DNA from 3 places in the Actinoplanes sp. NPDC049548 genome. Region 1 is predicted to be linked to each of the others. Evidence: riboswitches for the same ligand, from Rfam matches in the RefSeq annotation. Region 1 holds a riboswitch; each other region holds the start of a gene.
What was found. Region 1 has a riboswitch for cyclic di-AMP ahead of AB0J80_RS07845 (NlpC/P60 family protein). Riboswitches for the same ligand answer to the same signal wherever they lie in the genome.
Positions count from the first base shown of each region.

Region 1 (7,048 bases):
CGCCGACACCTTCCGCGTGTACGAGATGGCGATGGGCCCGCTGGACGTCTCCCGGCCGTGGGAGACGCGCGCGGTGGTCGGCTCTCAGCGCTTCCTGCAGCGGGTGTGGCGCCTGGTCGTCGACGAGGAGACCGGCGAGGTGCGGGCGACCGACGCCCCGCTGGACCCGAAGACCCGGCGGGCGCTGCACCAGACGATCGCCGGCGTCCGCGAGGACATGGACGAGCTGCGGTTCAACACCGCCATCGCCAAGCTGATCCAGCTGACGAACACGCTGACGCCGCTGGAGACGACGTCCCGCGAGGCCGTCGAGCCGCTGGTGCTGATGATGTCGCCGTTCGCCCCGCACCTGGCCGAGGAGCTGTGGCGCAAGCTGGGCCACGACGGCACGCTGGCGTACACGGAGTTCCCCGTGGCCGACCCGGCCCAGCTGGTCGCCGAGTCGGTCACCTACCCGGTCCAGGTCAACGGCAAGGTCCGCGGCCGGGTCGAGGTTGCGCCCGACACGGCGGAGGATGCCGTACGGGAGGCCGCGCTGGCCGCCGTCGCCGAGGTGCTGGCCGGCCGCGACCCCCGCAAGGTGATCGTGGTCCCCGGCCGACTGGTCAGCGTCGTCGTGTGATCCACCTGGTGGAACAGGGCCCGCCGCGAGTGATCGCGGCGGGCCCTTCGCCGTCAGAATGACCCCGTGCCTGATCTTCCGGATGTGCTGCCCGTCGCCCCGCTGAGCTCGCCGCTGGACGCCACGGTGCGTCCGCCGGGCTCGAAGAGCATCACCAACCGCGCGCTGATCTGCGCGGCCCTCGCGCCGGGCACCTCCACACTGTCCGGAGCGCTCTTCGCCGACGACACCCGCGCGATGATGGGCGCGGTGGCCGCCCTCGGCGCGCGCGTCGAGGGGGACGAGGACGCGCGGACGATCCGGGTGACGGGCATCGACCCGGGGACCGCGCCGACCTCCGGCATGATCGATGCCCGGCAGTCCGGCACGACCTCCCGGTTCATCCTGCCGGTGGCGGCGCTGCTTCCGGTGCGGACGGTCGTCGACGGCACCGCTCAGCTCCGGGCACGCCCCAGCGGCCCGGTTCTCGAGGCGCTGCGCGAGGTCGGTGCCGTGGTGGAGGAGCTGGACCAGCCCGGTTACCTGCCCGCCGCGGTGCGCGGGCCGTTGCGCGGGGGACCCGTCGAGATCAGCGGGCACATCTCCAGCCAGTTCCTGTCCGGCCTGTTGATGGCGGGGCCGCTGATGCGCTCAGGGCTGTCGGTGTCGCTGACCTCGCCGCTGGTGTCGGTGCCGTACGTGGAGATGACCAAGGCGGTGATGGCTGCGTTCGGGGTGCGGGTCGACGGCCTCTCGGTGGCCGCCGCGAGCTATCGCGCTGTCGCTTACGAGGTCGAGCCCGATGCGAGTGCCGCCTCCTACTTCCTCGGTGCCGCGGCGGTGGCCGGCGGGCGGGTCACCGTCGAGGGGCTGGGGACCGCCAGCCTGCAGGGCGACGTGGGCTTCGCGGACGTGCTGGAGCGGATGGGTGCTTCGGTGACCCGCACCGCCAGTTCCCTCACCGTGCGGGGGACCGGCCGGCTCACCGGCGTAGACATCGACATGTCTGATATTTCGGATACCGCGCAGACGCTCGCCATGGTCGCGGTGTTCGCCGACTCGCCGACGCGGGTGCGGGGCATCGGGTTCATCCGGCGCAAGGAGACCGACCGGCTCGCCGCCGTGGTGACCGAGCTGCGCAGGGCCGGGATCGACGCCGTCGAGGACGAGGACGGGTTCACGATCCACCCGGGGCGGCCCCGGCCGACGCGGTTCGCGACGTACGAGGACCACCGGATGGCGATGAGCCTGTCTCTGCTGGGGCTGCGGGCGCCCGGCATCGAGATCGAGGACCCGGGGTGCGTGGCGAAGACGTACCCGGACTACTTCCGGGACCTGGCCGCGCTGGCCTGAACGATCAGGCGGCGACCACGGCAGCGGCGCGGCGGGCGGCCAGGCGCCAGCGCAGCACGATCGCCGTGGTGAGGGCGAAGCCGATGACCGCGGGCGCGAGCGTCATCGGGCTCATCTGACCCGGGGACGTCACGGCGGCGCCGATCACGGCGTAGGACACCGCGGACGGGATCGCGGCAAGGGTGGTCCCGAGCAGGTAGCGCTTGCGGCAGACCGACGTCGTCCCGTACGCGTAGCCGATCAGGCCGTACGGCGCGAGCGGCAGGAACCGGACCAGCAGCACGGCCGCGAGACCCCGCCGGTTGAGCCACTCGTCGAGCCGGGCCATCCGGCCCCCGGCCTTGGCGCCCAGGGCACCCCGGCCGGCCCAGCGGCCCGCGTAGTACGTGGCGATGGCGGCGATCACGGCGGCGGCGAGGGCGGTCGCCGCTCCCGTCGCCGGCCCGAGCAGCATGCCGCAACCCATGGTGACCGCGGTGCGGGGCACGAGAACGGACAGCAGCAGGCCGCCCACCACCGCGATCGCGACCGCGGCGGCGGGGCCGAGGCTCACGACGGAGTCGGCGATCGACTGGATCGGCAGGACGGCGGCCGCGACGCCGAGGCCGGCGACGACCGCCGCGAGAATGCCGAAGCGGATGAGGCGGCGGCGCCACCCGACCGGAGCGTGGGTCTGCTGGCTGGCCTGAGGGTCCGCGGCGGGGGAGTTCGCGCCCCGCGGGGCGATCAGGGTGTCAGTCATGCAGGCGTACCGCCCCTACGTCTCGTCGGTCCAGGAAGGTGGAGGTCGTCTCGGGTCACGCGGCGCCCGCGGCGGCGAGCCGCTCGCCGCGGAGCCGGTCGGCCCAGGTGTCGTCGAGCGGTGCAAGCCTATCCGCGCCGGTCGCCCAACTCAGTAGCAGATCGGCTATCGCTGGGTTGCGGGCGAGCGCGGGCCCGTGGGCGTACGTGCCCAGGATCTTCCCGTGCCAAGCGCCCTCGGTGTGCCCGTCATTCCCGATGCCGGCGGTGACCCTGGCCAGCGGCGCCACGCCGGGGCCGAGGTGGGTGCGTCCGCCGTGGTTCTCGAAGCCGGTGAGGGGCGGCAGGCCCAGCCGGGGATCGATGTCGCCGCGGACCTCGCCGACCGCGCGCGTCTCGCCGCGGTCGGAGGTGATGTCGAGCAGGCCCAGGCCGGCGCACTGGGCGCCCTTGGCGAAGAAGGAGGCGCCGAAGAGCTGGTAGCCGGCGCACACGGCCAGGACCGCCGCGCCCTGGGCGACCGCCCGGTGCAGGCCGCCGTCGGCGATCAGCCGCTGGGCGGCCAGGGCCTGGGGGCCGTCCTCGCCGCCGCCGATGAGGTAGATGTCGGCGGTCGCGGGCATCGCCTGGTCGGAGCGGACCGAGTAGGTCTCCACCGGGATGCCCCGCAGCGCCGCCCGGCGGGCCAGGATCAGCATGTTGCCCCGGTCGCCGTACGTCGACAGCAGGTCCGGATAGATCCAGACGACCCTCAGGGTCTCAGTTGACACGGTCCAACTCCGCTCGGATGTCCTGGAACGCCGTGTAGTTCGCGATCACTTCGAGCCGGCCCGGCGGGGTGGCCCGGATCGCTTCCTCGAAAGTCTTAACGTGCCGGAAGGGCACATCGTTCACCTCGAGGCGTACGGCGAGGTCGTAGGCCCGGTCGCCGGTGATCAGGACGGGCCGGCCGCGCAGCGGCGAGAAGTCGACGTCGTAGAGCCAGGAGGTGTCGAACCCGTCGGGGTCGCGCGCGTTGATGGAGAGCAGTGTCGGCGCCACCTCGGCCATGTCGAAGGCCTCGAGCCAGCTCGCGGGGTTCTTGGCCAGCAGCAGTCGGATGTTGCGGCCGTCGCGGTCCACCTGGGCGTAGCGGCCGGCCACCGAGGCCACGCCCGCGAGCCGGGGCACCCCCTCGATGGGGCGTACGCCGAACTCGGCGGCCACCGCCAGCGCGGTGGCCGCGTTGCCGAGGTTGACCTGACCCGGCAGCTGCAGCTTGACCAGGTGCCAGTCGCCCTTCGGGTCGAGCACGCCCTCGTCCTCGACGGTCCACTGGGCCTGCGGGCGGCGCAGCGGGCATCCCGTGCACCACCAGTCACCCTGGGCGCGGTTGATGGGCGAGCCGCACTCGGGGCACACCCACGAGTCGTCGGTCCACCGCTGGCCGGCGCTGAACCAGACGACCTGGGCGGTGTTGACGGCCGCCCAGACCACCATCGGGTCGTCGGCGTTGGCGACCACGTGCACGTCGGGGTGGGCGGCGAGGGCGGTGCGCCACATCTGCGCCATCATCGCCACCTCCTTGGCCCGGTCGAGCTGGTCGCGGGAGAGGTTGAGCAGCGCCACCACCCGGGGGTTCGTCTCCTCGATGACCCGCGCGAGGTAGTGCTCGTCGACCTCGAGGACGGCGAACGGGGTGGCACCCGCCTTCGCCAGCGCGGAGGTGTGCCCGGAGGGCATGTTGGCGCCGAACGAGTTGGTGGCCACCGGGCCGAGGACGCCCAGCGCCGCGGCGGTGAACCGGGTCGTGGTGGTCTTGCCGTTGGTGCCCGAGACGAGGGCGATGGCCCGGCCGGCGGCGAGGTTGCGCAGCAGGTCCGGATCGATCTTGAGGCCGATCCAGCCGCCGATCACCGAGCCGTCGCCGCGTCCCGCGGCCCGCGAGAGGGCCGCGGCCGTGCGCGAGACGGAGCTCGCGACCTTGGCCCGCAAGGGCATCTTCCCGTCCGTCACGGCGACGAGGGTACCGGAAACGGACACTACGTCGAGTGGCGCCGGGTGCGGCGGCGGCACCGGGTTCGGGCGGCGTCGATGCCTCGGCCGAACGGATGATCAGGGTTCGTCGTCCGTCGCCGTGTTTGCGCCGGTCAGAATGTTTGCGAAGGCTTTCGCCCGATCTCGGAACGTCCCTCGATCAGCCCGCCTGCGGCTTTTTATGTGTTCTGTTTCACCCGTAACCTTCAGCTCTGAGTGATCGTCAAGGTGCATATCGTGGCGGCATTTGTCACGCGGTGGTAACAAACCGGACACCGTCCACTGTGCCAAATACGAAGAGTGATCGAGGGGGGTCCCACGGTGGATCGAGAAATCGGGTAGGCAGGGTGTGCCGGTGAGCGACCGCCCACCGCTCGTACCGCACGGACCACGCCGAGCCCTGCCCCGGTCCGGACGGGACGACCACGAAGCACGTGAACGACCACAAAGGCATATGGGGGCAGGGACGGGGGACCCATTTCCGGTCCGCCACCGGGTCGCGAGACCCGGCGGACCTCGGGGTGAAGCCGCCACGGCGGCCGGGCAACCTTCCCGCCCGAACCCGACAGCTAACCTCGCAGGCGTGCCGGAGGGATATCTCTACCGTGCACGAACGCAGTTCGAGCCGGGGCCGCCGCATGTCCGTCGGCACCGGAACCGTCGCACTGTCCCTGGGTCTCTGCCTCTGCGCCGGCCAGCTGGTCGCGACGCCGGCAGCATCCGCCGCTCCCGTCACCACGGCGGCCGCGGTCAAGACCGTCAAGCCCAAGCAGTCCGTCTCGTACAACAAGCGGACGGTGCTCTGGGGCTCGAAGGTCCGGGTGACCACCAAGCTGACCGACCCCAGGACCGGCAAGAAGGTCGTCAAGGGCTACGTCCGGCTGCAGTCCAAGATCAACGGCAAGTGGAAGACCTGGCAGAAGAAGCCGGTGCGAAGCGGCGCCGTCGTCTTCAACACCAAGCCGGGCCGCACGGTCTGGTTCCGGACCTACTACGGCGGCTCGTCGGGGCTCGCGCCGGCCGCGACCAAGAGCGTCAAGATCACGGTCAAGGCCAGCGGAGCGAAGATCCTCGCCGAGGCCAAGAGGCACAAGGGCGCGCTCTACAAGTTCGGAGCGGCCGGCCCGAAGCGCTTCGACTGCTCGGGTTACACGCAGTACGTCTACAAGAAGGCGGCGGGCAAGAAGCTGCCGCACAAGGCGAACTCGCAGCAGCACTACGGCAAGAAGGTCGGCAAGGGCAGCAAGAAGGCCGGCGACCTGCTCGTGTTCCGGTCCGGCTCGTACGGCACCCACGTCGGCATCTACGCGGGTGGCGGCTACATGTGGGCCGCGCCGCACACCGGTGCGCGGGTGAAGAAGCAGAAGGTCTACAGCAGCAACTACGTCGTCCGGCGCATCGTCTGACGCCTCGGCACGGCAGTGCTGTAGACAGCGGTACGACAGTTCAGTGGGGCGCGACCCGGTTCGGGTCGCGCCCCACTGTCGTCTGCGCCTGTGCGCGATTTTCCTCCACTTCGCTCCCGGCGATCCCTCCACTTCCCTCCCCGAGGCCCTTCCGGCCCGGGGAATTGCCCTTTTTCGGGGGAGTTTCGTGCCCGCCTGGGCGGCATGTCGGAAAGTGGACCTTGATCGGAGGCCCTCGGCCCTCCACTCCGGCCCCACCGTGTCTGACGTGCGCATTCATCCGCGAAAAGGGTTCATGGACGGGCCGATTCCGGTTGCGGGTGGAGGGAAGTGGAGTAGAGTGGAGCGCAGTGGCAGGCCGGATCGGACCTGCCGGCCCGAGCGAACCGGCGGACCGCGAAACCGCCACAGGGCAGGGGGGTTTGGCCGATGTTCCTCGGCACTCACACCCCGCGCCTGGACGACAAGGGCCGGCTGATCCTTCCGGCGAAGTTCCGGGACGAGCTGGCGGGAGGTGTCGTGATCACCAAGGGGCAGGAGCGTTGCCTGTACGTGTTCCCGATGCCGGAGTTCCAGCGGATCGCGGGGCAGCTGCGGGACCAACCGGTCACCAACAAGGCCGCCCGGGCCTACAGCCGGGTGTTCTTCGCCAGCGCGCACGACGAGATCCCCGACAAGCAGGGCCGGGTCACCATCCCGGGGCACCTGCGGGAGTATGCGGCACTCGACCGTGAGCTCGTGGTGATCGGTGCGAGCACGCGGGTGGAGATCTGGGACAAGCAGTCCTGGGAGCAGTACCTCTCGGCGAGCGAGGACGACTTCGCCGACATCGAGGAGGGGGTGCTGCCCGGCGGACTGTAGGCCCGGCTCAGCTGCCTGCCGGCCGCCGAGGTGGTCCGGACGTCGCTGCCGCCGTACTGCGAGATCTCCA
Region 1 covers NZ_JBFAPM010000003.1:144,866-151,913, reverse strand. The annotation lists gene leuS (leucine--tRNA ligase) at 1-622, shown strand, start outside; gene aroA (3-phosphoshikimate 1-carboxyvinyltransferase) at 689-1,954, shown strand; gene AB0J80_RS07860 (VTT domain-containing protein) at 1,959-2,696, opposite strand; gene AB0J80_RS07855 (glutamine amidotransferase) at 2,752-3,465, opposite strand; gene AB0J80_RS07850 (MurT ligase domain-containing protein) at 3,455-4,675, opposite strand; cyclic di-AMP (ydaO/yuaA leader) riboswitch at 5,189-5,310, shown strand; gene AB0J80_RS07845 (NlpC/P60 family protein) at 5,317-6,117, shown strand; gene mraZ (division/cell wall cluster transcriptional repressor MraZ) at 6,547-6,978, shown strand.

Region 2 (7,048 bases), on a different contig from region 1:
ACGCCGTGCGGGTCGATGACGAGCCACGGCTCGCGTCCGGCGGCGAGGACGTTCTCGTGGTGCAGGTCGCCGTGCAGCACCACACGCTCGGTGGCGGAGGAGCACAGGTCGGCGTACAGGGCCATCGCCTGCTCGACGAGGGACCGTGGGAAGGGATCGTCGCCGGGGTAGCGCCGCAGGTGGCCGGCGAAGTCGGCGGTACGCGCGGCGAGGTCGCCGACCGGCAGGTCCGCGGGTGCCGGGCGGTGCAGCCGGCGCATCAGGGCGATCAGTACGGCCGTGGCCTGCTCGTCGTCGCGGCGCACGAGGCTGCGCAGGGTGGTGCCGGGTTCGGCACGCTCCAGCAGCAGGGCGCCGCGCTCGTCGTCGCGGCCGAGCAGCCGGACGGCGCCGTCGCCGCCGAAGAACGTGAGGGCGGCGGCCTCGCGGCTCAGGTGCCCGGCCCCGGGGACGCCCAGCTTGAGCACCGCCGCGGTCCCGTCGGCCCGGCGTACCGGGGCGACCCAGTTGAAGCTCAGCGGGTACGGCTCGTCCACCGTCAGGTCCCACTCGTGGGCGACCGCCGCGATCAGGTCGGGGAGCTCGGCCAGCCAGGCCTGCCCAGCGGAGCCCCAGGTGCCGGTGACGTTACGGGTGAACGCTGACGGATGCACGAAGATCAGTATCCCGGAACGCGACAAGCCGCCACGCAGGCGTGGCGGCTTGTCGGCGTCGTGCCGGTGGTGAGGATCAGCCCGGCCGGCGGATCCCCGTGATGGCACCGCTGCGATCGATCGACGCCATGCGCACGTGGTCGCCCGTGTGGGGCGCGTGCACCATGGTGTTACCGCCCACGTAGATGCCCACGTGGTGCACCGGGCTGCCGTAGAAGACCAGGTCGCCCGGCTGGATGTCGCTGCGGCTGACCGCCCGGCCCGCATGGATCTGGTCGCCGGTGAAGTGCTCGAGGTGCACTCCCACGGAGGCCCACGCCACCTTCGTCAGGCCCGAGCAGTCGTAGCCGCCCGGCCCTTCCGCGCCGAAGATGTACGGCTTGCCGATCAGGTCGCACGCCTTCTGCGCCGCGCGCCCGCCCTTGTCGTTGGTGTAGGCCACAGGACAGGGGCCGGTGCGCAGCGGGCCGTCGTTCGCACCCGCGGCGCCGTACGCCCTGATCCGCATCTTCTGCAGATCATCGACCTTCTTCTGGATCTCCTTCTTCCGCGCGCCGAGATCCTTGTCGCGGATCGCCACGGCGTCGGTGAGGGTGACCAGGGCGGCCTTGTCCTTCGCGTACTTGTCGCGCAGCTCCGCAGCGCCCGCCACGGCCTGGCGCTGGTGCCGGGCGATCTGGTCGAGGAACGAGAGCTTCTCGGTCAGGCCGGTCGGCGAGCCACTCACGATCATGGCTTTCACCGCGCCGGGCGAGCCCTGCTTGTACGCGTCGGCGGCCATGCCACCCACATGGGACATGGCCAGGTCCACCTCCAGCTGGAGCGGCTCCAGCCGGGCGTTGATCTTCTTGAGCTGTGCACGGTTCTTGATCAGCTGGTTGTGCACGTCGTTGTACTGCTCGATCGTCGACTCGAGCTTGTTCCACTGCTCGTCGATCTGCTTCTCGATGCTCGACGGCGACGGCGTCGCGTGAGCCGCGGTGGGCACCAGCAGAACCCCGACCGCCGCAACCACACCGAGCAGACCGCGCAGAATCGCGGCGCGTCGCGCCCCAACCCGTTTCACGAAGGTGCAGCGTCCTTTCTTCCCTCGGCCGCCGACCGGGTTAGCTGTCGGGTTCGGACGGGAAGAGCGCCCGGCCGCGTCGATGCCGCGGCTTCACCCCAGGTCCTCGGGTCCCCGGTTCGTGATGCACGATTAGGCGGTGGCTCACCGGTTCGCCCGGTCTCGGGCGAGGGGGGACCGACGAGCCGGGCACCACCGTACTCCCGATCTCCGCCGAACTGAACACGGCGGTATCAGGACGACTCACCGCATAACGGTCGTCACTCCTTGTCATTAACGAAGATTTAAAGCGGCCATGCCAGGAGTGCCCGGCCCAGCCAGGGCACCACGACGATCACTGTGGGTAATACCAGCAGGCCGACCGCCATGAGTGCCGCCAGCACCGTCCACATCGACGACCGTGCGTCGGCTCCGGTGAGCCGCTCGAGCCGGCGGTGCCGCTCCATTTCGGCGTCACCGGCAGCCTCCGCGGGCAGGTCAGGGCTGACCGCGTCGCCGAGCACGGCGAGCGCCGTCCGCAACGGCTCGGCCCCGCAGCGGCGCCGGGCCGCATCGTCGGCGACCATCTCGAGCAGCAGATGCACCGCATCGAGCGGCGCCCGGCTGCGCAGCGGCCGCGGGACCGCCCGGTAGAAGGCGGTGAACGACTCCATCACCAGGTCGTGGCGGTGGCGCAGGTGCGCCTGCTCGTGCGCGATGACGGCGGCGACCTGCGCCCGGTCCAGCACCCGCAGCGCTCCCCCGCTGAGCACGACGCGTGGGCTGCGGCCCGGCAGGCAGTACGCGAACGGCAGCGGGCCGTCGAGCACCCGCAGCCCCGGCGGCACCTCGGCCGGCAGCTCGCCGTGGCGCTCCGCGGCGTCGAGCAGGTCCACGAGCATGCGGTGCCGGGAACGCCGGGTCCGCGAGCGGTAGGTCACCCCGACGAGCGAGACGAGCAGCCGGAAGATGATCACGGCCGCCACCACCAGCGCCGCGACCAGGGCCGCCGCACCGACCGGCCGGTCCGAGCCCCGGGCGGCTACCAGCTCCTGCGGGCCCGCCAGGACGACCCCCAGGGCGCAGAGGATGCCGGTCAGGGTCACGCTCTGCCAGAGCGCCACCGCGGCCGCCGGAGCCCGGCCGGGCCAGTCGGCGGCGGCCAGGACGCCCGGCACCACCAGCGACAGCGTCAGGCCGAGCGCGCCGAGCAGCAGGGCGGTCACGATCCGGCGGCCGGTTCCCTTCGGGCCGCCTCGATCGCGGCGGCCAGCACCGACGGGTCGATGCGGCCCACGAACTGGGCCAGCGCGGCGTCGCGCACGCCGTCCGGGGCGGCGCTGAGCGCGTCGAGCATCAGCGCCGCCGTCATCTCCTCGCGCGACTGCGACGGCGCGTACCGATAGGCCCGGTCAGCCTTCTGCTGGGTCACGACGCCCTTCTTGGCAAGCCGGTCCAGCACGGTCATCACCGTCGTGTACGCCAGGTCGCGCTCGCGGGCGAGCCGCTCGTGCACCTGCCGCACGGTCAACGGCTCCGCGGCGTCCCACAACTGCTGCATGACCTCGCGTTCGAGGTCCCCCAAGGCCATGTGACCCACTCTACTGCACGGCGTCGTACTACAGGACGTAGTATCTACTACGAGATGTCGTAGAGGGGATGCCGACGTGGACGTGCTCGACCTGACCCGGCTCCAGTTCGCAGTCGTGACGATCTACCACTACTTGTTCGTACCGCTGTCGATCAGCCTCGCGGGCACCGCCGCCGGCCTGCAGATCGCCTGGCTGCGTACGGGCAGGGAGAGCTACCGCGACCTGACGAAGTTCGTCGGCAAGCTGCTGATCGTCACCTTCGCGGTCGGCGTCGTCACCGGCCTGGTCCAGGAGTTCCAGTTCGGCATGGGCTGGAGCGCCTTCGCCCGCTTCTACGGCGACGTCTTCGGGCCCACCCTGGCCATCGAGGGCATGCTCGCCTTCTTCCTCGAGGCCACGTTCCTGGCGCTGTGGTACTTCGGCTGGGACCGGCTGCCCCGCAAGCTGCACGCCGCCACCATCGTGGTCGTCGCCGTCGGCACCGTGCTGTCCGCGTTCATCATCCTGGCCGCGAACTCGTTCATGCAGAACCCGGTGGCGTACTCGCTGGACCCCGTCACCGGCCGCGCCCGCCTCGACGACTTCGGCGCCCTGCTGCTCAACAAGGTCAACCTCGCCGCCTTCCCGCACACCCTCTCCGGAGCGGTGATGGCCGGCGGGTCGCTGCTGCTCACCATCGGGGTGTGGCGGCTCCGGTCCGGCGGCGAATCCCCGTTCCGTACGCTGGCCCGCCTCGGCGCCTGGCTGACCATGGCCGGCGGGGCTCTCACCGCCCTGACCGGCGACCACCTCGGCAAGGTCATCACCGAGGTCCAGCCGATGAAGATGGCGGCCGCCGAAGCCCTCTACGCCACCACCGCCGGAGCGCCGTTCTCCCTCTTCGCGGTGGGTGGCCCGGACGGCGGCGAACCCTTCCTGAGCATCGAGGTCCCCCGCCTGCTGTCGATCCTCGCCAAGGGCAGCCCGGGCGCCACCGTCCAGGGCATCGACGACCTGCAGGCCCAGTACGCCGCCCAGTTCGGCCCGGGCAGCTACGTGCCGATGATCCCGGTCGCCTTCTGGAGCTTCCGGCTGATGATCGGCATCGGCATGCTCGCGGCCGCCGTCGCCGCCTTCTACCTGTGGAGCACACGCAAGGACCGCCGGGCACACCCGCTGCTCGTACGGTTCCTGCCCCTGATCCCCCTGCTGCCGGCCGCCGCCAACAGCCTCGGCTGGATCTTCACCGAGACCGCCCGCCAGCCCTGGCTCGCCTTCGGCATCTCCCGCGTCGCCGACGGGATCTCCCCCGGTCTCACCCGCGGCGAGGTCATCGGCTCCCTGATCGGGTTCGCCGTCGTCTACGGCGTCCTTGCCGTCGTCTGGCTGCGCCTGGTCCGGCACCTGTCCCGGCAACCACTCACGCCCCCACCCGCCCCGGCCGCGGAGGCCGAGCGCGTACCGCCGCCCGTCTACTGAGGAAGCCGCCACCCATGGTCACCGTCTGGTTCTCCCTCGTCGTCCTCTGCTGGGTGCTCTTCTTCGTGCTCGAAGGGTTCGACTTCGGCGTCGGGCTGCTCGGCCCCGTCCTCGGCCGCGACGACCACGAGCGCGGCGCCATCGTCCGCACGGTCGGGCCGTTCTGGGACGGCAACGAGGTCTGGCTCGTCGCCGCGATCGGCCTCACCTTCGCGGCGTTCCCCGACTGGTACGCCGCCCTGCTCTCGGGCCTGTACCTGCCCATGGCGGCGCTGCTGCTCCTGCTCGCGGTCCGCGGCGTGGCCCTCGAGTTCCGCGGCAAGGGCGACGGCCCGGTTTGGCGGCGCCGCTGCGACACCGCCCTGGCCGCCAGCTCGGCCGGCATCGTCGCCCTCTGGGGCGCCGTCCTCGGGGTGCTCACCCACGGCCTCGCCGTCGGCCCCGGCGGCCAGGTGACCGGCACGGGCCCGGCCCGCAGCCTCGCCCCGCTGGCGACCTGGCCGGCCCTCGCCGGCGCCGCCCTCGCCCTCTTCGCGGCCCTGCTCATCGGCGCCACCTTCCTGGCCCTGCGCACGACCGGGCCCGTGCACGCCCGCGCCCGGCGCTGGAGCGTGCGGCTGGCCACCGCCGGCACGCTGCTGCTGGGCGTGGCCGGCTTCGTGACCGGATCCCGGCTCGTCCTCGCCGCCGCGGTGCTCAGCATGGGCGTCGCCCTGGTCGCCCGCCACGGCCACGAACCGGTCGCGTTCGGCGGCACCGGCCTCGGCATCGCGGGCGCCGTCGTCGCGGTCTTCACGGCCCACGGCGACGTCGTCCTGCGCAGCACCCTCGACCCGGCCTGGTCGCTGACGATGACCGGGGCGGCCGCCACGGACTCGGCGCTGCGGCTGCTCAGCGTGGTCGGCGTGGTGGTCCTCCCCGGCGTCCTCGTCTACCAGGCGTTCTCGTACTGGGTGTTCCGCAAGCGCGTCGCCAGCAAGCGGGTGCCGTCGTGAACCGCGCACCGGTCGATCCGCGGCTGCTGCGGTACGCGCGCTCAGGACGTACCGGAACAGCGGTCCTGTCCCTGATCGGCGCCGGACAGGCGGCCGCCACGGTGACCGTCGCGGTGTCCCTCGCCCGCATCGTCACCGGCCACGACGCGGTCCCCCTGCTGGCCGCGGCGTTCGTGCTGCGGGCCGCGCTGACCTGGGCCGAACAGGTCGTCGCCCAGCGCACCGCCGCCCGCGTCACCGACGAGCTCCGGCGCGCCACCCTCGCCGCCGCCCTCCGCCAAGGCCCCGCCCGGGTGGCGTCCTACGGCAGCGGCCGCCTCAGCTCCGCGCTGACCGGCGGCCTCGACGCCCTGCGCCCGTGGTTCTCCGGATACCTGCCCGCCCTCGTCCTCGGCGTCGCCCTGCCACCCCTGGTGATCATCGCGATGGCCGTCGTGGACCGCACCTCCGCGCTGATCGCGCTGCTCACCCTGCCACTCGTCCCCGTGCTCGGCGCGCTGATCGGCTGGGCCACCCAGCAGCAGGCCCGCCGGGCCTGGGCCGCCGACTCCCGTCTGGCGGGCCACTTCCTCGACGTCGTCCGCGGCCTCGCCACCCTGCGCCTGTACGGCCGCGCCGAACGCCAGACCGACGTCGTGCGCGAGCTCACCGACCAGCACCGCAGCGCCACCGTACGCGTCCTGCGCGTCGCGTTCCTGTCCTCGACGGCGCTGGACCTCGTCGGCACGTTGTCGGTCGGGCTGATCGCCGTCGAGGCCGGGCTGCGGGTGGCGAGCGGCGCACTCGGACTGGGACCGGCCCTGCTGGTGATCCTCCTGGCCCCGGAGGCGTACCGGCCGCTGCGCGAGATGGCGGCCCGCTTCCACGCGAGCGCGGACGCGTCCGCGGTGATCGGAGACGTGGACGAGATGCTTCGTGACGAGGCGGCATACCTGCCCCTGCGGGCCGGCGACGACAACCGGCCGGGCGTGTACGCGACGGCTGTGCGGGTGCGGTATCCGTCGGCGGCGGCCGACGCTCTGGTGTCGGAGGGGCTCGTTGTCCGCGACCACGAGATCGTCGCGGTCCGCGGGCCGTCAGGTGCGGGCAAGACCACGCTCCTGCGGGTCCTCGCCGGGCTGCAACCGCTGACCGCCGGCCGGGTCTCGGTCACCGGCCCGGGGGTGCTGTACCTGCCGCAGCGGCCGTCCCTGCCGCACGTACGCACGGTGGCCGACGTGTTCCCGGGCGCCGATGCGGAGGAGGTCCGGGCGGCGTTGGAGACCGTCGGGCTCGACACGGAGGTCACGGCCTCCACGGTGCTGG
Region 2 covers NZ_JBFAPM010000013.1:72,764-79,811, reverse strand. The annotation lists gene AB0J80_RS24590 (aminoglycoside phosphotransferase family protein) at 1-653, opposite strand, end outside; gene AB0J80_RS24585 (C40 family peptidase) at 730-1,719, opposite strand; cyclic di-AMP (ydaO/yuaA leader) riboswitch at 1,734-1,868, opposite strand; gene AB0J80_RS24580 (M56 family metallopeptidase) at 2,004-2,924, opposite strand; gene AB0J80_RS24575 (BlaI/MecI/CopY family transcriptional regulator) at 2,921-3,289, opposite strand; gene AB0J80_RS24570 (cytochrome ubiquinol oxidase subunit I) at 3,366-4,748, shown strand; gene cydB (cytochrome d ubiquinol oxidase subunit II) at 4,763-5,743, shown strand; gene cydC (thiol reductant ABC exporter subunit CydC) at 5,740-7,048, shown strand, end outside.
Region 2: linked by a shared signal. The riboswitch ahead of AB0J80_RS24585 (C40 family peptidase) and the one ahead of AB0J80_RS07845 (NlpC/P60 family protein) in region 1 are both predicted to bind cyclic di-AMP.

Region 3 (7,048 bases), on a different contig from region 1:
ACTCCACCGGTCGATAGATGAGGTCCACCATGCGGCCCTCGTCGAACACCTTGACCAGCCAGTCCTCCGGCGGCTGCTCCACCTCGAAGCCCACCGCGGAGAGCTCGGCCAGCGCCCGTTCCTTGTCCTGCTCGCGGATCAGGAAGTCGACGTCGTGGTCGCTGGAGTGCCCGCCGTGGGCGTACACGGCGAAGCTGCCGCCGAGGGCGAACGGGACCTCGGCCTGTTTGAGCACCGAGGCCACCCGTTTGAGCGTGTTGACCAGGCCCTCGTCCACCCGGTGCGGCATGGCGTCTCCCTGTGTCGATGCGGTGTCCGTTTCCAGTCGGAACGACTACCCCTCAAGGCCACCCTTGTAACGCGAGCAGACCCGGTCCCAAGGTCAAATTCCACTGCTAAGACCCATTTTGTACGCCCAGAGCGGCCTCCACGTGGCGAACCGTCGGTGACAGCACCGGCTACCGTCGGTGGGTATGGTTCCCCGGCCCCGCACCATCGCCCTCGTCGGCATCGACGGCTCCGGCAAGACGACCCAGGCGCACCTGCTGGCGACCGCGCTGGCGGACCGCGGCCTGCCGGCGACGTACCGCCGCAACGCCGGCGGGCGCCGGTGGTTCGGCCGCCTCGCCACCGCGCTGGGCCGGCGTGACGGCGAACACCTGCTCGGCCGGCGCACGATGCTTCTCGTCGAGTCCGTCCTGCGCTGGCTGGCCATCCTGCGGACCCTGCTGCGGCGCCGGCTGACCGGTGAGATCGCCGTGATGGACCGCTACGCCGTCTGCCAGTACGCGAGCATCCGCGCCCACGCGAAGAACCCCCGGCCCGAGCGGCTGAACCGGGCCGAGCGGCGGGCACGGCTGGCGTACCGGATCTTCCCGAAGCCGGACCTCACCTTCCTGCTGGCGGTCGACCCAACAGTGGCCTACGACCGGATCGAGCGCCGCGGCTACGACCACGAGGAGATGGACTACCTGCGGGCGGCCGCGGCGGCCTACCGGGCCGTGCCCGAGTACGCCGGCTTCGTCGTGATCGACGCGAACGGCACTCCGGAGCAGGTCCAGGCCGCCCTGCTGGCGCACCTCGATCCCGCGCCGGCGCCTGTCGCGGTGGCGGCGATCCCGACGCGGCCCCGGCCCGCCGCGCTGGTGTCGCACGCCCGTGCTCTGATCCTCGTGGCCGCCACTCTGGCGGCCGCCGCGACGGCGGTGACGCTGCAGCTGGCGGAGGTCTTCTAAGCCCTGCCGTAGACGGGGATGCTCGCGCCGCTCGTGGGCGCGGAGGCGTCCCCGGCCAGGAACGCGATGACGCCGGCGAGCTCCGCCGGGGTGACCCACCGCGTGTGGTCGGCGTCCGGCTGGTCCCGGCGGTTCAGCGGCGTGTCGATGACGCTGGGCAGCACCGTGTTGGCCCGCACGTTGTCCTTGCGGTACTCCACCGCGACGGCGTTGGCGAAGGCGAGCACCGCCGCCTTCGCCGTGGCGTAGCCGGCCGCCCCGGAGAACGGCGCCACCGCTGTGCGGGACGAGACGCACACCACGGAACCCCCGCCCGCCGCGACCAGGTGGGGCAGGGCCGCCGCGGTCACCAGGTACGTCGGCCGCAGGTTCAGCCGCAGGATCGCCTCGAAGTCGTCCACCGGCGTCTCGTGCACCCGCCCGCCTATCGCGAAGCCGCCGACGAGGTTGATCACTGCCTTGAGGGGCGCTCCGGGCTCGGCCGTGGCGAGCGTCACGGCGGCCGCCACGTCCTCCGGCACGGTCAGGTCGGCTGCCACGCTCGTCACGCCCTGGGGGAGCCGCGCCGTCCCCTGCGCCCGTACGGGGGCGACCACCCGCCATCCCTCGTCCCGGAGCCGCTCGATCACCGCACCACCGAGCCCGCCTGTCCCGCCCGTCACCACCGCACTGCGATCCGCCATGCGGCCACGGTATCGCTGTGTTTTGCGTCACTGTCTGTGTGGTCCGGCGCCGGGGCGGTAAGGCCTAGGGAAGCCGGTGGTCGCCCGAGCGGGGGTCACCCGGACGGGCTAGTGATCTGCGGCGCGATGTGCCGCATGGTGGCAGATGGTCCCGCGTCCTACCGGCGCCGGGATCTTCGCCGTGGCGTTTGGTTCAAGCTTGGCGGCAACCTGTCGATGCTGGACGTGAACCCAATTGGCTACCGAGCCGTACTGGGTAGTGACGAGCGTCGCAAGGCAATCCGTGACGCCCGTCGCTGTGACGGATGAGGGGCTGATGGTGTCATGTATCGGGCGAGGGGTATGCGTCAGTGCACGCATCCGACGCCGGGTACGGCTCCGAATGCCTCCACAGAGAGCCCTCTTCAGTAAGTATGCACGCGGCTCTCAGGTGACGCTCAGGCATTCGTGACACTTTCGACCCACCAGCCGGAATCAGTGCAGGGCGCCACTTGTTGTGTAGGTGTCAGCACCGCAATGCACGAACTGCGGACGTTACGGGGAGGGCTGATGGACGCAGGAATTGCCCGTAACAGGGTTAGTGAAGGCAATGAGGGGACCGTGGGCAACGTGGAGAAGAACACCGTGATGCGGACGGACGAAGTCGCCGAGGAGCGCGACCTCGTCGGCGTCTACCTGCACGAGATCTCCCGCACGCCGCTTCTGGACGCCGCCAGGGAGGTCGACCTCTCCAAGGCAATCGAGGCCGGCCTCTATGCCGAGCACCTGCTCGAGAGCGGTGACGTCCGTCGCGGCGTGAGCCGGGAGGAGCTGGAGCGGCTGGTCGTCGAGGGCGAGCGGGCCAAGGACCTGTTCATCCGCGCGAACCTCCGCCTGGTCGTCTCGATCGCACGCCGGTACGTGCGGTCGGGCATGCCGATGCTCGACCTGATCCAGGAGGGCAACACCGGCCTGGTCCGCGCCGTCGAGAAGTTCGACTACGAGCGCGGCTACAAGTTCTCGACGTACGCGACGTGGTGGATCCGCCAGGCGATCAGCCGGGCGATCGCGCAGCAGGAGCGCACCGTGCGCCTGCCCGTGCACCTCGTCGAGGACGTCAACCGGATGCGCAACGTCACCCGCCAGCTCGTCCGCGAGCTCGGCGCCGACCCGGAGCCCGAGCAGATCGCCGCGGCGCTGGGTGTGACGGTGGAGCGCGTCAGCGAGCTGACCCGCTGGGCCCAGGACACCGTGTCGCTGGACACCCCGGTCGGCGACGACGGCGACACCAACCTCGGTGACCTGGTCGCCGACAGCGACGCCCCGTCGCCCGAGGAGATCGTGCTGACCGCCCTGGAGCGCCAGCGCATCGAGGGCCTGCTCAACCACCTCGACGACCGTTCCGCCGGCATCATGCGCGCCCGGTACGGCCTCGAGGACGGTCGCGAGCACTCGCTGACCGAGGTGGCGTCGCGGTTCTCGCTCTCCCGCGAGCGCATCCGCCAGCTCGAGATCCAGGCCCTGGGCCGGCTGCGTGAGCTGGCCCGCGCCGAAGGCCTCCAGGCCGCGTAGCTCTCCATCCCCCGTAACGCCGAAGGCCGGTGCCCCTCGCGGGACACCGGCCTTCTGACGTGTGGGGACGGCGCGATCAGGTCACGCGGCCGTAGCCGTACGGGGTCATGATGTCGATGGTTCGGTGTTTCACCGGCTCGCCCGCGCGGGAGGCGTCGATGATCTTCCCGCCGCCGACGTACAGGGCGACGTGCCCGAGGCTGCGGTAGAACACGAGGTCGCCGGGCTGGAGCTGGGAGCGGCTGATCCGCCGGGTGGCGCTGTACTGTGCCGCGGCGTTGTGCGGCAACGACTTGCCCGCCTGGCTCCAGGCGCGGGAGGTCAGGCCCGAGCAGTCGTACGTGGCCAGACCGTCGGCGCCGTACTCGTACATCTTGCCGACCTGGTCGAACGCGAACCGGACCACGACGCCGGCGTCGCCGGACACCGAGGGGACGGCGCCGGTGTAGCGGGAGCCGGTCTGGGTCGCCCTGCCGAACGCCGCCTTGCGCATGGCGTACAGGTCCTTGAGCTGGCCCTCGATCTTCTTCTTGCGGGCGGCGAGCTCCTTGACCTCGGCGGCCTGCTTGTCCTGCGTCGCCTTCAGCGCGGCCTGCCGCTGGTCGTAGTTCTGCGTCGTGGCCGTGTAGTTGTCGATGTCACGCTGCCGGCTGCGGGACAGCTGCTCGAGGATGGACATGCGGTCCATCAGGTTGCTGCTGCCCTCCAGCACGACGTTCATCGTGCCGACCTTGCCGGTCTTGTACGCCGATGAGGCGATGACGTTCATCTGCGCGCCGGCGACCTTCAGGGCTTCCTTGGCGGGCCCGATAGACGCGGCGAGCTTCTTCTCGTCGTCCTGCGTCTTCTTCAGGCTGATCTTCATCTTGTTGTACGACTCGACGACGTCCTCGAGCTCGTTCGACGCCTTCTCGATCTTCTTGTTGATGTCACCGGTCGACGGCGCCGCGTGCGCGGCCGGCGCGACGGTGCCGGTGATCACGATCGCCAGGGCGGCGACCACCATGGTGCGTAGCCTCGTGCGGGCGTGTGGCAACGGAACGTGGCCTTTCTTCCGCTGGGCCGCCTACCGGGTTAGCTGACGGATTCGGGCGGGAAGAAGGCCCTACCGCTCGCGCGGATTCACCCCAGGTGCTGACTTCGGTGGTTCCCCGGCTCGCCGAGACGGGCAGGGCGGCCCCGGGGGATGGGGACACCGTGTCCGCCGTCGAGGGATTCGGCGGCGTTGGCCGGCGCCACCGTGAGGGTGATGGCTGCGGACCGGACCAACCGCACCAACTTATCGGCGATCGCGATTAATTCAAGAGCCCGAAGAGTGACGTGCGCCAATTACCCCGTAAATGGGGAATGATCCCGATAACGGAACGCACTTTCCTGCGTTCGCTGCGTCACCCTTACTATTTCCGCGCCATCGCGGGCGGGGTGTCCATCGACTGAACGGCCCACTTGCGAGAAACCACCCGCTCCGCCCAGAACGAGAAGAACGGGATGGTGCCGGCCAGCATCACCAGCAGCATCCGGCCCAGCGGCCAGCCGGCCCGGCGGCTGAGGTCGAAGGTGGCCGCGAGGTAGATCATGTAGAGGAAACCGTGCACGGGTCCCACCGCCGCGACCACGGTGTCGTTGTCACCGGCGTACTTCAGCGGCATGCCCACCAGCACGAGCACGATGAGGATCACGCCGACGATCCAGGCGATGATCCGGTAGCGGGTGAGGGCTCCCTGCACGGTCCACGTCCTTCTACTTGGTGCTGCTCTTGCGTCCGGGGTAGTCGCCGGGCCGGGCCCCGGGGTGGGCGTTGAGCCAGGCGAGATAGTCGTTGTAGGCGTCCAGCTCCGGGTCGTCGGCGGTCACCCGCTGCGAGGACACGCGTACGCGCACCGGCCGGCGTACCGTCACGGGCGCAGCCGGGTCGGGCGCCACCGCGGGGGAGTCGCCGGGCTCCTCGGGAGCCGGCCGGCCGGCCCGGAGCTCCTGCTGGACCTCACGCACCCACAGGAAGACCACGAAGAGCGCGAAGACCGGCCACTCGAAGGTGTAGCCCCAGCTCAGCGTGTTGCCGCCGGTGGCGCGGCTGAACTGCCACCAGCCCAGGCCGAGGAAGCCGGCCACGAGCACGAGCGCGACGACGTGGCGCACCAGCCACGCCGGCCTCAACAGCGCTCTCATGGGTCGAGCGTATCCGGCTGGGGTTTGACACCAGGCGGCACGGGCAACCGTTGCGGGAAGCACCGAGAGGGGAGAGATCATGAGCGACCACGAGGTCGACGACCGCGTCGGCACCGAGCAGGGCATCGACCCGGCCGGGCTCGCCGACGAGGACCTGATCCGTGAGCTCGGCAGCCTGCACCGGACCCGGCTGCAGACGCTGCGGCACGGACCCGACGCGGCGCTCGCCAACCACCTGCGCCGCACGGCGGAGCTGGAGACCGAGTACCTCGCCCGGCACCCCGGCCGCGAGGTCGACCCGCACCGGCTCACCCAGGACTTCTGAGAGGAACCCGTACGCATGACCTCCTCGGTACGCGGCCGGTTCGCCCGCCTGCGGCGCCAGTACGCCCCCCACGAACACCGCCCCCTCGAGGGGTACGCGGCGACCATGGGCGCCTTCGGCGTGCTCGCCGGCAGCCTTGCCGTCGTCGCAAAGGCGACGGGGCGCACGGTGCCGGAGCGCCCGGCCGTGGCCGACGTGGTGCTCATCTCGATCGCCACCCACAAGCTCAGCCGGCTGATCGCCAAGGACTCGGTCACCAGCCCGCTGCGGGCGCCCTTCACGCGCTATTCCGAGCCGGGCGGCAGCGCGGAGCTGAACGAGGAGGTCCGCGACGAGGGCAGCCCGATCCGCCACTCGATCGGCGAGCTGATCAGCTGCCCGTTCTGCCTGGCGGTCTGGGTGGCCACCGGCCTGACCAGCGGCCTGGTGTTCGCGCCGCGGCTGACCCGGCTGGCCGCCACGGTGTTCACCGCGACGGCGGCGTCGGACTTCCTGCAGATGGCGTACTCGCTGGCGAAGGAGGCGGCCGAGGGTGACCCGGAGCCCGAGCCGTCCCAGCCCGCGCTGAACGGCCGCGCGCTGGCCTGAGGCAACGAAGAACGGCCCCGGCGAAAGCCGGGGCCGTCTCGCTGTCCCTGTCCCTCAGGGCGGGCCGTCGCCGTCCATGCCGGACCAGCCGCGGGGGCTCTCCGTCTCACCCGAGTCCTCGTCGTCGATGATCGCGGGCTCCACGGCGGTGTCGTTGTGCTCGCCGGCGAAGTCGCTGTCCCCGTCGGGGGTGCCGTCGGAGTCACCGAAGGCCGGCAGGCGTTCGTTCTGCTGGGTCATGTCGCTCCTCAGGCGTCCAGGGTTCGCAGGGCCTCGGCGGCTTCGTCCTGGGCGTACTCGCCCTCGGGCAGCGCGTCGATGCGGGTGAGGGCCGCCGCGGGCAGGTCCGCCGCGATCGCGCCCCGCTGCAGATCGGCGCTGCTCAGGCGTTCCTGCCCGGAGTAGGCCTCGTCGAGGTATTCGTCGAGTACGCGCAGGTCATCGCTCACAGCTCCGGACTACCCGGCGGACGCCCGCACAATCATGTGGTCCAGGTC
Region 3 covers NZ_JBFAPM010000008.1:306,422-313,469, forward strand. The annotation lists gene AB0J80_RS18855 (nucleotidyltransferase) at 1-289, opposite strand, end outside; gene AB0J80_RS18860 (thymidylate kinase) at 474-1,235, shown strand; gene AB0J80_RS18865 (SDR family NAD(P)-dependent oxidoreductase) at 1,232-1,918, opposite strand; gene AB0J80_RS18870 (sigma-70 family RNA polymerase sigma factor) at 2,468-3,469, shown strand; gene AB0J80_RS18875 (NlpC/P60 family protein) at 3,546-4,475, opposite strand; cyclic di-AMP (ydaO/yuaA leader) riboswitch at 4,518-4,646, opposite strand; gene AB0J80_RS18880 (DUF3817 domain-containing protein) at 4,867-5,196, opposite strand; gene AB0J80_RS18885 (hypothetical protein) at 5,210-5,638, opposite strand; gene AB0J80_RS18890 (DUF6158 family protein) at 5,718-5,963, shown strand; gene AB0J80_RS18895 (DUF1360 domain-containing protein) at 5,979-6,551, shown strand; gene AB0J80_RS18900 (hypothetical protein) at 6,606-6,791, opposite strand; gene AB0J80_RS18905 (hypothetical protein) at 6,800-7,000, opposite strand.
Region 3: linked by a shared signal. The riboswitch ahead of AB0J80_RS18875 (NlpC/P60 family protein) and the one ahead of AB0J80_RS07845 (NlpC/P60 family protein) in region 1 are both predicted to bind cyclic di-AMP.